DNA from 4 places in the Lysinibacillus sp. EB106-09-02-XG168 genome. Region 4 is predicted to be linked to each of the others. Evidence: riboswitches for the same ligand, from Rfam matches in the RefSeq annotation. Region 4 holds a riboswitch; each other region holds the start of a gene.
What was found. A riboswitch is a leader RNA that binds a small molecule or an ion and turns the genes downstream of it on or off. The one in region 4 is predicted to bind thiamine pyrophosphate.

Region 1 (2,203 bases), 690 kb from region 4:
GTTATATTTCAAAATATGACGACGTATACTTACGGCTTGTACAATTTAATTTCTTCAACAAAATCAGGTATGTCAATTTTGAAGGATTTCCTCAAAATGCCTATTATTCATGCGCTTATTATTGGCGTTACTATGAACTATTTTAATATCCCTATTCCACAGTTCGTAAGAATTCCGATAGACCATGTGGCAGATGGTTTTATCGCTGTAGCATTAATAACTTTAGGGGCACAGCTATCACAGCTTGAAATAAAATCCATGTTCAATAAGATGGTATACATTAGCTGTTTTACACGATTAATCATAGGGCCCGCCGTAGCATTGCTTATCATATTTGCGCTTGGTCTAGACGGTGTCGTGGCACAATCACTTTTTATAGCTAGTTCATTCCCGACATCGCGAAATAGTTCCAGTCTGGCATTAGAATATGATGTAGAATCGGCAACTGCTGCACAAACAGTTTTATTTTCAACGATTGTGAGCTGTATTACAGTGACGATTGTGATTTATGTAGCGGAGTTGTTGTTTACCTAATGGCTAGGTGCTAATTTGATTGCCGTGGTTAATACAAACTGGAATTGTTCCGATAAAACTTCAAAGTATATGAATTCATCAGATAACGAGAAGTTGTGCGCCAAAGTCTAATCTGACGCTGATTCTTGATGAATGTGCTAAAAATAATTAAATGAAGCTTCCATCTATTAGCAATATCTGCTACACTAGCATCAAACTTAATAGTATTAACTAGGGGAGTCTGATGAGTCAGGCTGAGAGGGAAACGCATAGAGGTTTCTTGACCCTTTGGACCTGATCTGGCTCATACCAGCGTGGGAAAGTTAACCATTATTGCACACTGTTATTTGCAATAACTATACCTTTACATTCTTAGCCGGATCCAAAATTTTTTTGGATTCGGCTTTCGTTTTTGTTGGGGTGAGCTAGATTCGGTCCTTGTATAAATATAAAAGGGAGCGAAGTAGTTTATGACAACAGTTAGCGAAAAGAATATTACGATTATGTCAAATTTTGAAGGAAGTAAAAAAGTTTACGTAGAAGGTTCTCGACCAGATATTTTAGTGCCAATGCGTGAGATTGCTTTAAGTCCGACGACAGGAAGCTTTGGTGAAGAGGAAAATGCACCAGTGCGTGTTTATGATACGAGTGGCCCGTACACTGATCCTGCACATAAGGTGGACATTACGAAAGGATTGCCAGCTTTACGTAGTATATGGATCAGAGAACGAGACGACGTTGAAGAATACGAGGGTCGTACGATTAAGCCGGAAGATAATGGATTCCGCAATGCCGAAGATCCACGAATGAAAGAAAATGTTTTTCCGGATTTATCTAGAAAGCCTTTGCGTGCGAAGAAAGGTAAAAATGTAACGCAGCTTCACTATGCACGAAAGGGAATTATTACTCCAGAAATGGAATTTGTAGCGATTCGCGAAAATATGGATCCTGAGTTCGTGCGCTCAGAGATCGCGGCGGGGCGTGCAATTTTGCCATCTAATATTAATCACCCTGAGGCAGAGCCGATGATTATTGGACGCAACTTCCACGTGAAAATTAACGCCAATATTGGAAATTCAGCGGTGTCATCCTCTATTGCAGAAGAAGTAGAAAAAATGACCTGGGCTACACGCTGGGGTGCTGATAACATCATGGATTTATCCACGGGTAAACATATTCATACGACGCGTGAATGGATTATCCGTAATGCCGCAGTGCCAGTAGGGACGGTGCCGATTTATCAAGCGCTCGAAAAAGTAAATGGTGTGGCAGAGGATTTAACGTGGGAAGTGTATCGTGATACGTTAATCGAACAAGCAGAGCAAGGTGTAGATTACTTCACGATTCATGCAGGCGTATTGCTACGCTATGTGCCATTAACGGCTAATCGTGTAACTGGCATAGTGTCTAGAGGAGGCTCGATTATGGCACAGTGGTGTTTATATCACCATCAAGAGAGCTTCTTATATACTCATTTTGAAGAAATCTGTGAAATTATGAAAACCTATGATGTTGCTTTCTCTTTAGGTGATGGTTTACGTCCAGGTTCTATTGCAGATGCAAATGATGAGGCTCAGTTTGCGGAGTTGGAAACGCTAGGGGAATTAACGCAAATTGCCTGGGAGCACGATGTACAGGTGATGGTAGAAGGACCAGGGCATGTACCAATGCATCTTATTAAAGAAAATAT
Region 2 (2,203 bases), 3.3 Mb from region 4:
CAAATGAAATGCCTGTATCAGCAAAATAGCCGTTTAATGAACCAGATACATCTATATTGACGATATCTCCCTCTTTAATCACACGTCCACCTGGAATACCGTGTGCGACTTCCTCATTAACACTAATACATGTGTATCCTGGGAAATCATACTCCCCTTTAGGTCCAGAAACTGCTCCGGCCTCAGCAAACATACGGCCTGCAATTTCATCTAGTTCTAGTGTTGTTACACCTGGTTTTGTAGCAGCCTTCATTGCTTCACGAATTTCAGCACAAATACGGCCGATTTTTTTAAAGGCTTCAATCTCTTCTTGCGTTTTTACAATCATTTTTAACGTCCCTTTCATCTAATATCTACTATTTAATATAACATAACTTTCTATGCTTAAAACGCTAAACGCTTTAAATATTATATGCCATCATAAATTATAAAGTGCCGAAAACAGGCTTATCTCCATAAGTTGAGGATGACATTTATTAAAACGTAAACAATGTGCATATGTTAATTGGAGTGGAGACTGGGCGACTCCTCGGGGATTAGCAATAGGGGAACGAAGGCTAAAATCATCACATCCTGTGATAACGCCTTCGTGACCAACATCGGTGCCGCTGCCGTTTCGTTAGCAAATGTTTTATCTGTGCGAAAGCGAAGCGGCAGCAACAAAGGGTCCAGTCGGAACGGAAATCACCCCCATGTTATGGTGAGGAACTAAATAATAATAAAAACCCTTCACTCATGTGAAGGGCATAATAATTATGATTTTCGTTGCATTAATTGAGGTGCTGCCGTAAATAACAGAACACCGACTATCGCTGTTAAAATCGTTGCTGGTAGCATATATGTTCCATTATAGATGATTGAATAAACCCATGAATTTTGATCACCTGCATACTCTGCGAAAAATACAGCGCCCCCAATGGTATGTGCTGCATAACGTAAAAAGCCCGCTAATACCGTTCCTAAAATAATATAAAGCGCCATTTTCTTTTTGTTTAAATCTTTTGCAGCCTCAAGCACTGGCCCACGTACAACGGCCGCTAAGCCTACTACCGTAAAGGCAACACCATAATCAAGTGTTCCTTGAAGCCAATGTATAATATAGGCGCCAAACATTGTTTGCATAACACCAATAAGTAAACCCGTTACCATGCCTGGAATAAGACCCCAGCGGAATGCTATTAACATTATTGGCACCATTACGAGACTAACAGAGCCTCCTTGTGCCCATACTTTAAAGGAAACCTGATCGAGCACAAGGCCAATCGCTGCGAAAATCGCAATCTCCACAAGCATTAAAAGTTTTTTATTGTCCATAATTATTCTCTCCTTTGTTCCGATGTAGGATACAAGAGCAGGAATAGAAATCAGTTGGCAAATATGTCCCTATCTAGCATCAATAAAGATAAAAAAACGATGCCAGGACAGAGCCTCACATCGTAAAAGTGTCGGTTTCTATCCACATCCCTACGCAAGTGTTAACTTACAGGTTCAAAGAGTTAAGGCATTACGTGCCCAGTCTCAGCTGACATCATCAGCTCCCCTTGTGGTCGTTACATCTTAATTTAGTTGAACAACCTCATTGTACGCAAACACTGTAACGATTACAACCTCTTCCACATTAATTTTTTTGAAACTTTACTGTTTTTCATGCGTAAATATTTAAAAAGGAGGTACAACTATGGAGAACCAAAAAATTTTATCTGCCTTTAGTTATCTCAGTATCTTTTTTGCACCCTTTATTGTGCCATTAGTCGTTTACTTTGTTTCAAAAGATAACGACGTAAAAAGTCATTCTCTTCGAGCACTAATATCACATTTAATCCCAGTCGTATTTGGAATAATATTTTTTGCAGTCTTTATTTTCTCAACTTTATCATTCAACACTTTTGAACCAGATTCAGGTAGTAGTTCATTTCTTATCATTTGGTTAGTTTCATTTGTGATTTACATTCTTGTTTCAATCGGAATTCTTATTTGGAATATTATTCAAGCGGTTCGCGTTATCCGATAAGTTTCATTTCAACCTTGAACAGAACGTACTAAAAGGAGCTGTTATTTTTTGAAAGTATCTAAAGTTGTCAAAACCGCCGTAAAATTAGCACCGATCGTTATTCCAATTGTTAAAAAAGTAATCGCTGCAAAAAAAGGAACAAATCCTAACATAACTAAAAAGTGATAAAAAGGCGTATTTCCACACATCGGA
Region 3 (2,203 bases), 2.8 Mb from region 4:
CATAATCAGTAGCATAACATTTATCTTCTAAATGACCGCCTTTCATAACGACACATTGAACACCTGTCTGTAATAAGATTTGGGCTACTTCGTTAATATCTGCTAAAGAATTAATTTTTCTTCCAGAAAGGGTTTCGGCCTCAGGAATGTTTGGCGTTACAATTGTTGCTAAAGGTAGCAAATAATTTCGTAATGCCTCAATTGCTTCTTGCTGTAATAAGCTCTCGCCACCTTTTGCGATCATAACAGGATCTACAATAAGTGGAATATTTACTTCGGCTAAAATATGTGCAATTGATTGGATGATTTCGGAGGAAAACAACATTCCTGTTTTAATAGCACTAATTGAAAAGTCCTCGATTAGCGCTTTCAGTTGTTTTTCAACAAAGCTCACTTCAATTGGTAAAACATCCGATACACCCAAAGTATTCTGGGCTGTTAAAGCAGTAATGACAGACGTTCCAAATACTTTTAATTCCTGGAATGTTTTTAAATCAGCTTGTATACCTGCACCGCCGCCACTATCTGAACCGGCAATTGTCGTTACAATATGCATTATTCTTCACCTTCCTTTGAAAGGCGATGTAGTTCATTTAATACAGCAATTTGAAAATCGCCAATGAATCGAGTAGAAGAAGCGGCTTTTTCTGCTAATTTTTTATATAGCGATAATGTTTCTAGTAATTGGTCAAAAGGTTGAGCTCCTGCGGTGAAGGAGGCACAACATAGTGCACTCAATAAGCAACCTGTTCCAGTGACTTCTGTCATTTGCGAATTTCCACCTGTAACCCATTGCTGATGTTTGCCATCAGTAATAAAATCCTTTTCACCTGTCACAATAACAATACAATTGTAAAGTTGAGCTATTTTCTGCGCCTCTAGTTCTAAAGAAATTGAACCACTACCACTATCTACGCCTTTTTGTTGCCAGTCTACATTGGCAATTGCTGCAAGCTCTCCGATATTACATCGAATTGCCGCAAATTTTATTTCCTCCAATAAATGCTGTACCGTTTGTTTCCGGTAAGTCGTTGCACCTGCTGCAACAGGATCTAAAACAACCGGAATACCAAGAACATTTGCTTTTTTTCCTGCAAGTAACATGGATTCTTTCATTCGCTCATTAAGGGTCCCAATATTGATCAATAAGCCTGAGGCGATTGTGACCATTTCCTCAACCTCATGACCGTCATCAGCCATGACTGGGGAAGCGCCTATTGCTAATAAGCCATTTGCTTGGAAATTAGCAACAACATAATTCGTCATGCAATGAATAAGTGGATTTTGTTTACGGATCGTTTGGAATATCAATTTAAGTCCTCCTCGTTGGATGGACGTAAGCGTGCAAAAAAGGCCCTTTTTCGTGCGCAAAAAACACGTAAAAGAGCCTTTCATCAGTAAGTCGATGTGAATTGCTCCCTACGTCAGTATTAACTAACAGGTTCAAAGGGTCAGGTTTTACCTTCTCAACTCTAAATGAGTCCCCCTGCAATCATGCTTTTAGTTGACCAAAATGTACCATATTATTCATTCGCGTTCAATAGGAGTTTTTTATTTGCATTCAGTAATTCTGTGCGAAAGCGACGATTACGCCAAATTGAAATGAATAGAAGCTATACGTGACTGATGCCATATAGCGGAGCATGATAGTTGTCACGACTTTAATGAATTAGAGTGAATTCCATTGAAAATGATAAAAATTGAGTTTTATAATGAGCGTAACAAAAGGGGGCAATTGCCATGAAAAGAGAAGATTTAATCGCACCAGAATGGTATAACATTTCAGAGGAAATTGAGAAATATGCGCAGGATCCTACCAAAAATGCATTATTAGTTTATGGCGAAAACGAGGAAATTCAGTACTTAACATATACAACTTTACTTGAAAAGGCGAATCAGGCAGCACATGTATTTACCTCCCAAGGTTTAAAAAAAGGCGACGTAATTTTAGTCATGGTACCGAGATCAGTGGAAGCATATATCGTGTATATTGCAGCTTTGAAGGCAGGCTTAACTATTATACCTAGTTCAGAAATGCTGAGAACTAAAGATATTGAATATCGAATCAATCATGCCGATGCAAAAGGAGTTGTTGCATTTGAGCCTTATATTGAACAATTTGATAATGTGGATAATTTAGAAGCAATAAAGCAATTTGTCATTGGTCATGCACATGAACCTTGGCAACCGCTGCTTGAAAAAA
Region 4 (2,203 bases):
GAGACTGGGCAAGATGGCAAAATTGGGGCATGTTTTGGCAAACACTTATTTCAAAAATGCTACCGAGCTATAACGATGTTGCCTATGATGTACGGCTAGAATCAGACGGTTCATTTGTCATCACTGACCCAACAAATAAAGCGGCGTTCTTAGATATTGTCGCTGTCAATGAAGTGGGTGAAGAACTTGAAACACAGCTTGAAACAATTTCAGCTTCACAAGTTCGAGCTGTCGTACGAGCAGAACCAGGACTCATTTTCTTCCGCATTGCCGATGAAGAAAAGGCCATTTACCAGGCTGGTTTAAGTGTACCTTATAGTGCTGAATATGAATTACGTCCAGTGAATGATAAGCTAGTCGAAGAACTAACAAAGCAAACAGGCGGCTCCGTGTTAAAAGAACCTGGCGAAGTATTCCGTGAATTTACTAAAAAAGGTGCGGAACGCCAAAATATTGCAACAAGGCTTTTATTAGCGGGAATGCTACTATTCTTCATTGATATTACCATTAGACGCTTTGGCTGGAGCTTCTTAACTAGGCCGAAGAAAAAAGAGCAGCTTGTCGAGGATAAACCAATACAGGCAGAGGACACAAATGTTGCCCAGCTATTAAAGGGCATGAAAAAACGATCTTAGTAATTTAAAACGATGGTTCATTGCTTTATAGTAATGAGCCATCGTTTTTTTCATTTCCAAGGCTATCATCAAAAGTTGATGACACTGAAAACTATTAGTGCGGTCATATATACTGTATTTTCTGAAATATTCCGATAAAGTCTGAAATTGTTCCGATAAATTTTAAAATTGTTTCGATAAAACATAAATTTATTTCGATAAATCTCTCATCCCTTCAAAAAGGATTTATAATTTATAGAAGAGTATTTAGGTTAGTTACAAATACTGTTTTACGTAAATTGCTGGTAACGACAATGCCTAAGATAGCCCCAATAGTACTTGAAGTTAAAAAAGCTGGCATGAAAAATAAAGCAGCAACAGAAGTCCCCATTAATAAATGTGCGTAGGGCACTGCAATAAGTGAGGCAATGATACCTGTACCGAACATTTCACCGACACATGCTAGCCATTGTTTGCCACTGTATTTATAGGCAAGAGCTGCACATAAAGCACCAATAACACTGCCAGGTATAGCTAGTAATGAGCCTGTGCCTGTTAAAATACGAATAATACCTGTGACAAAGGCGACCAAAATGGTAGGTACTGGTCCAAGAATAATCGCGCCAATAACATTAATGGCATGCTGCACAGGATAGGCGCGCGCAATGCCCGTTGGTATTGAAACAAAGGTAGAACCTACTACGGCAATTGCTACTAACAAGGCCATAATTGTTAATTTTCGAATTGACATAATTTCCACTCCTTTTTAGTATTTAGTGAATCGCTGATAAACCCGACAAAAAAGCCGCTTCCTAAAAGCAATAGGAAGCGGCCCTGCATTTACATATTTAAAAGCAAGTGTCGCCACTTCCCTCCGCTAGTGTGAACTAGATCAGGTTCAAAGGGTCCGTATATGACCATATACGTCTCAGCCTTTTAAAGACTCCCCTAGTGGTAAGAATTTACTGTTAGTTTTTATCCTAATAATGTAGCACACTACTAAAAATAGTCAATAACTTTTAAGACTAATTTGAATCAGGATGCATAAGGTGTGGCGCTTTTTTCATTGTCCAAATAAGGGCAATGAAGAAGCAAGCCATTAAAATAATAGACCCGAAAATATAAGGACTGTTCATATTCCAATCGAATAACATACCTGCTAAAGCTGGACCAATCATATTACCAAGACTCATATACGCATTATTCAGACCAGCTGCATAGCCTTGTTCATTTTCTGCAAGCTTCGAAATCAGTGTGTTGACAGCTGGGCGAATCAATGTCGTAGCTGTAGAGAAGATTGTCGCTACAATTAAAATAAGTGCAAAGCCAGATGCGAATAATATTAAGAAAATCGAAACGGCTGCAATAAATAAATTGACTAACACTACTTTCATTTCGCCGAAGCGATTAAACAGCGGTGTAATAACAAACATTTGTACAACAACACCAAAAGCGCCGCCCATTACTAATATAATGGCGATATCAGTAGGTGTGTAATTAAACTTTTCTGTCACAAATAATGATAATGTTGTTTGGAAGTTAGCAATTCCGAAAGAGAATACAAGCATGATAATTAGCATGACAAAATA

Region 1: linked by a shared signal. The riboswitch ahead of thiC (phosphomethylpyrimidine synthase ThiC) and the one ahead of thiW (energy coupling factor transporter S component ThiW) in region 4 are both predicted to bind thiamine pyrophosphate.
Region 2: linked by a shared signal. The riboswitch ahead of thiT (energy-coupled thiamine transporter ThiT) and the one ahead of thiW (energy coupling factor transporter S component ThiW) in region 4 are both predicted to bind thiamine pyrophosphate.
Region 3: linked by a shared signal. The riboswitch ahead of thiM (hydroxyethylthiazole kinase) and the one ahead of thiW (energy coupling factor transporter S component ThiW) in region 4 are both predicted to bind thiamine pyrophosphate.

The regions. Positions count from the first base shown of each region.
Region 1 is NZ_JBYTDN010000003.1:202,334-204,536, forward strand. It holds gene AC3WSO_RS02115 (AEC family transporter) at 1-534, shown strand, start outside; TPP riboswitch at 737-851, shown strand; gene thiC (phosphomethylpyrimidine synthase ThiC) at 984-2,203, shown strand, end outside.
Region 2 is NZ_JBYTDN010000003.1:4,186,086-4,188,288, forward strand. It holds gene map (type I methionyl aminopeptidase) at 1-328, opposite strand, end outside; gene thiT (energy-coupled thiamine transporter ThiT) at 754-1,314, opposite strand; TPP riboswitch at 1,445-1,552, opposite strand; gene AC3WSO_RS21275 (magnetosome magnetite crystal formation protein family) at 1,679-2,011, shown strand; gene AC3WSO_RS21280 (hypothetical protein) at 2,060-2,176, shown strand.
Region 3 is NZ_JBYTDN010000003.1:3,697,983-3,700,185, reverse strand. It holds gene thiD (bifunctional hydroxymethylpyrimidine kinase/phosphomethylpyrimidine kinase) at 1-556, opposite strand, end outside; gene thiM (hydroxyethylthiazole kinase) at 556-1,311, opposite strand; TPP riboswitch at 1,400-1,498, opposite strand; gene mbcS (acyl-CoA synthetase MbcS) at 1,741-2,203, shown strand, end outside.
Region 4 is NZ_JBYTDN010000003.1:887,431-889,633, forward strand. It holds gene AC3WSO_RS05125 (VWA domain-containing protein) at 1-635, shown strand, start outside; gene thiW (energy coupling factor transporter S component ThiW) at 868-1,365, opposite strand; TPP riboswitch at 1,467-1,574, opposite strand; gene AC3WSO_RS05135 (MFS transporter) at 1,640-2,203, opposite strand, start outside.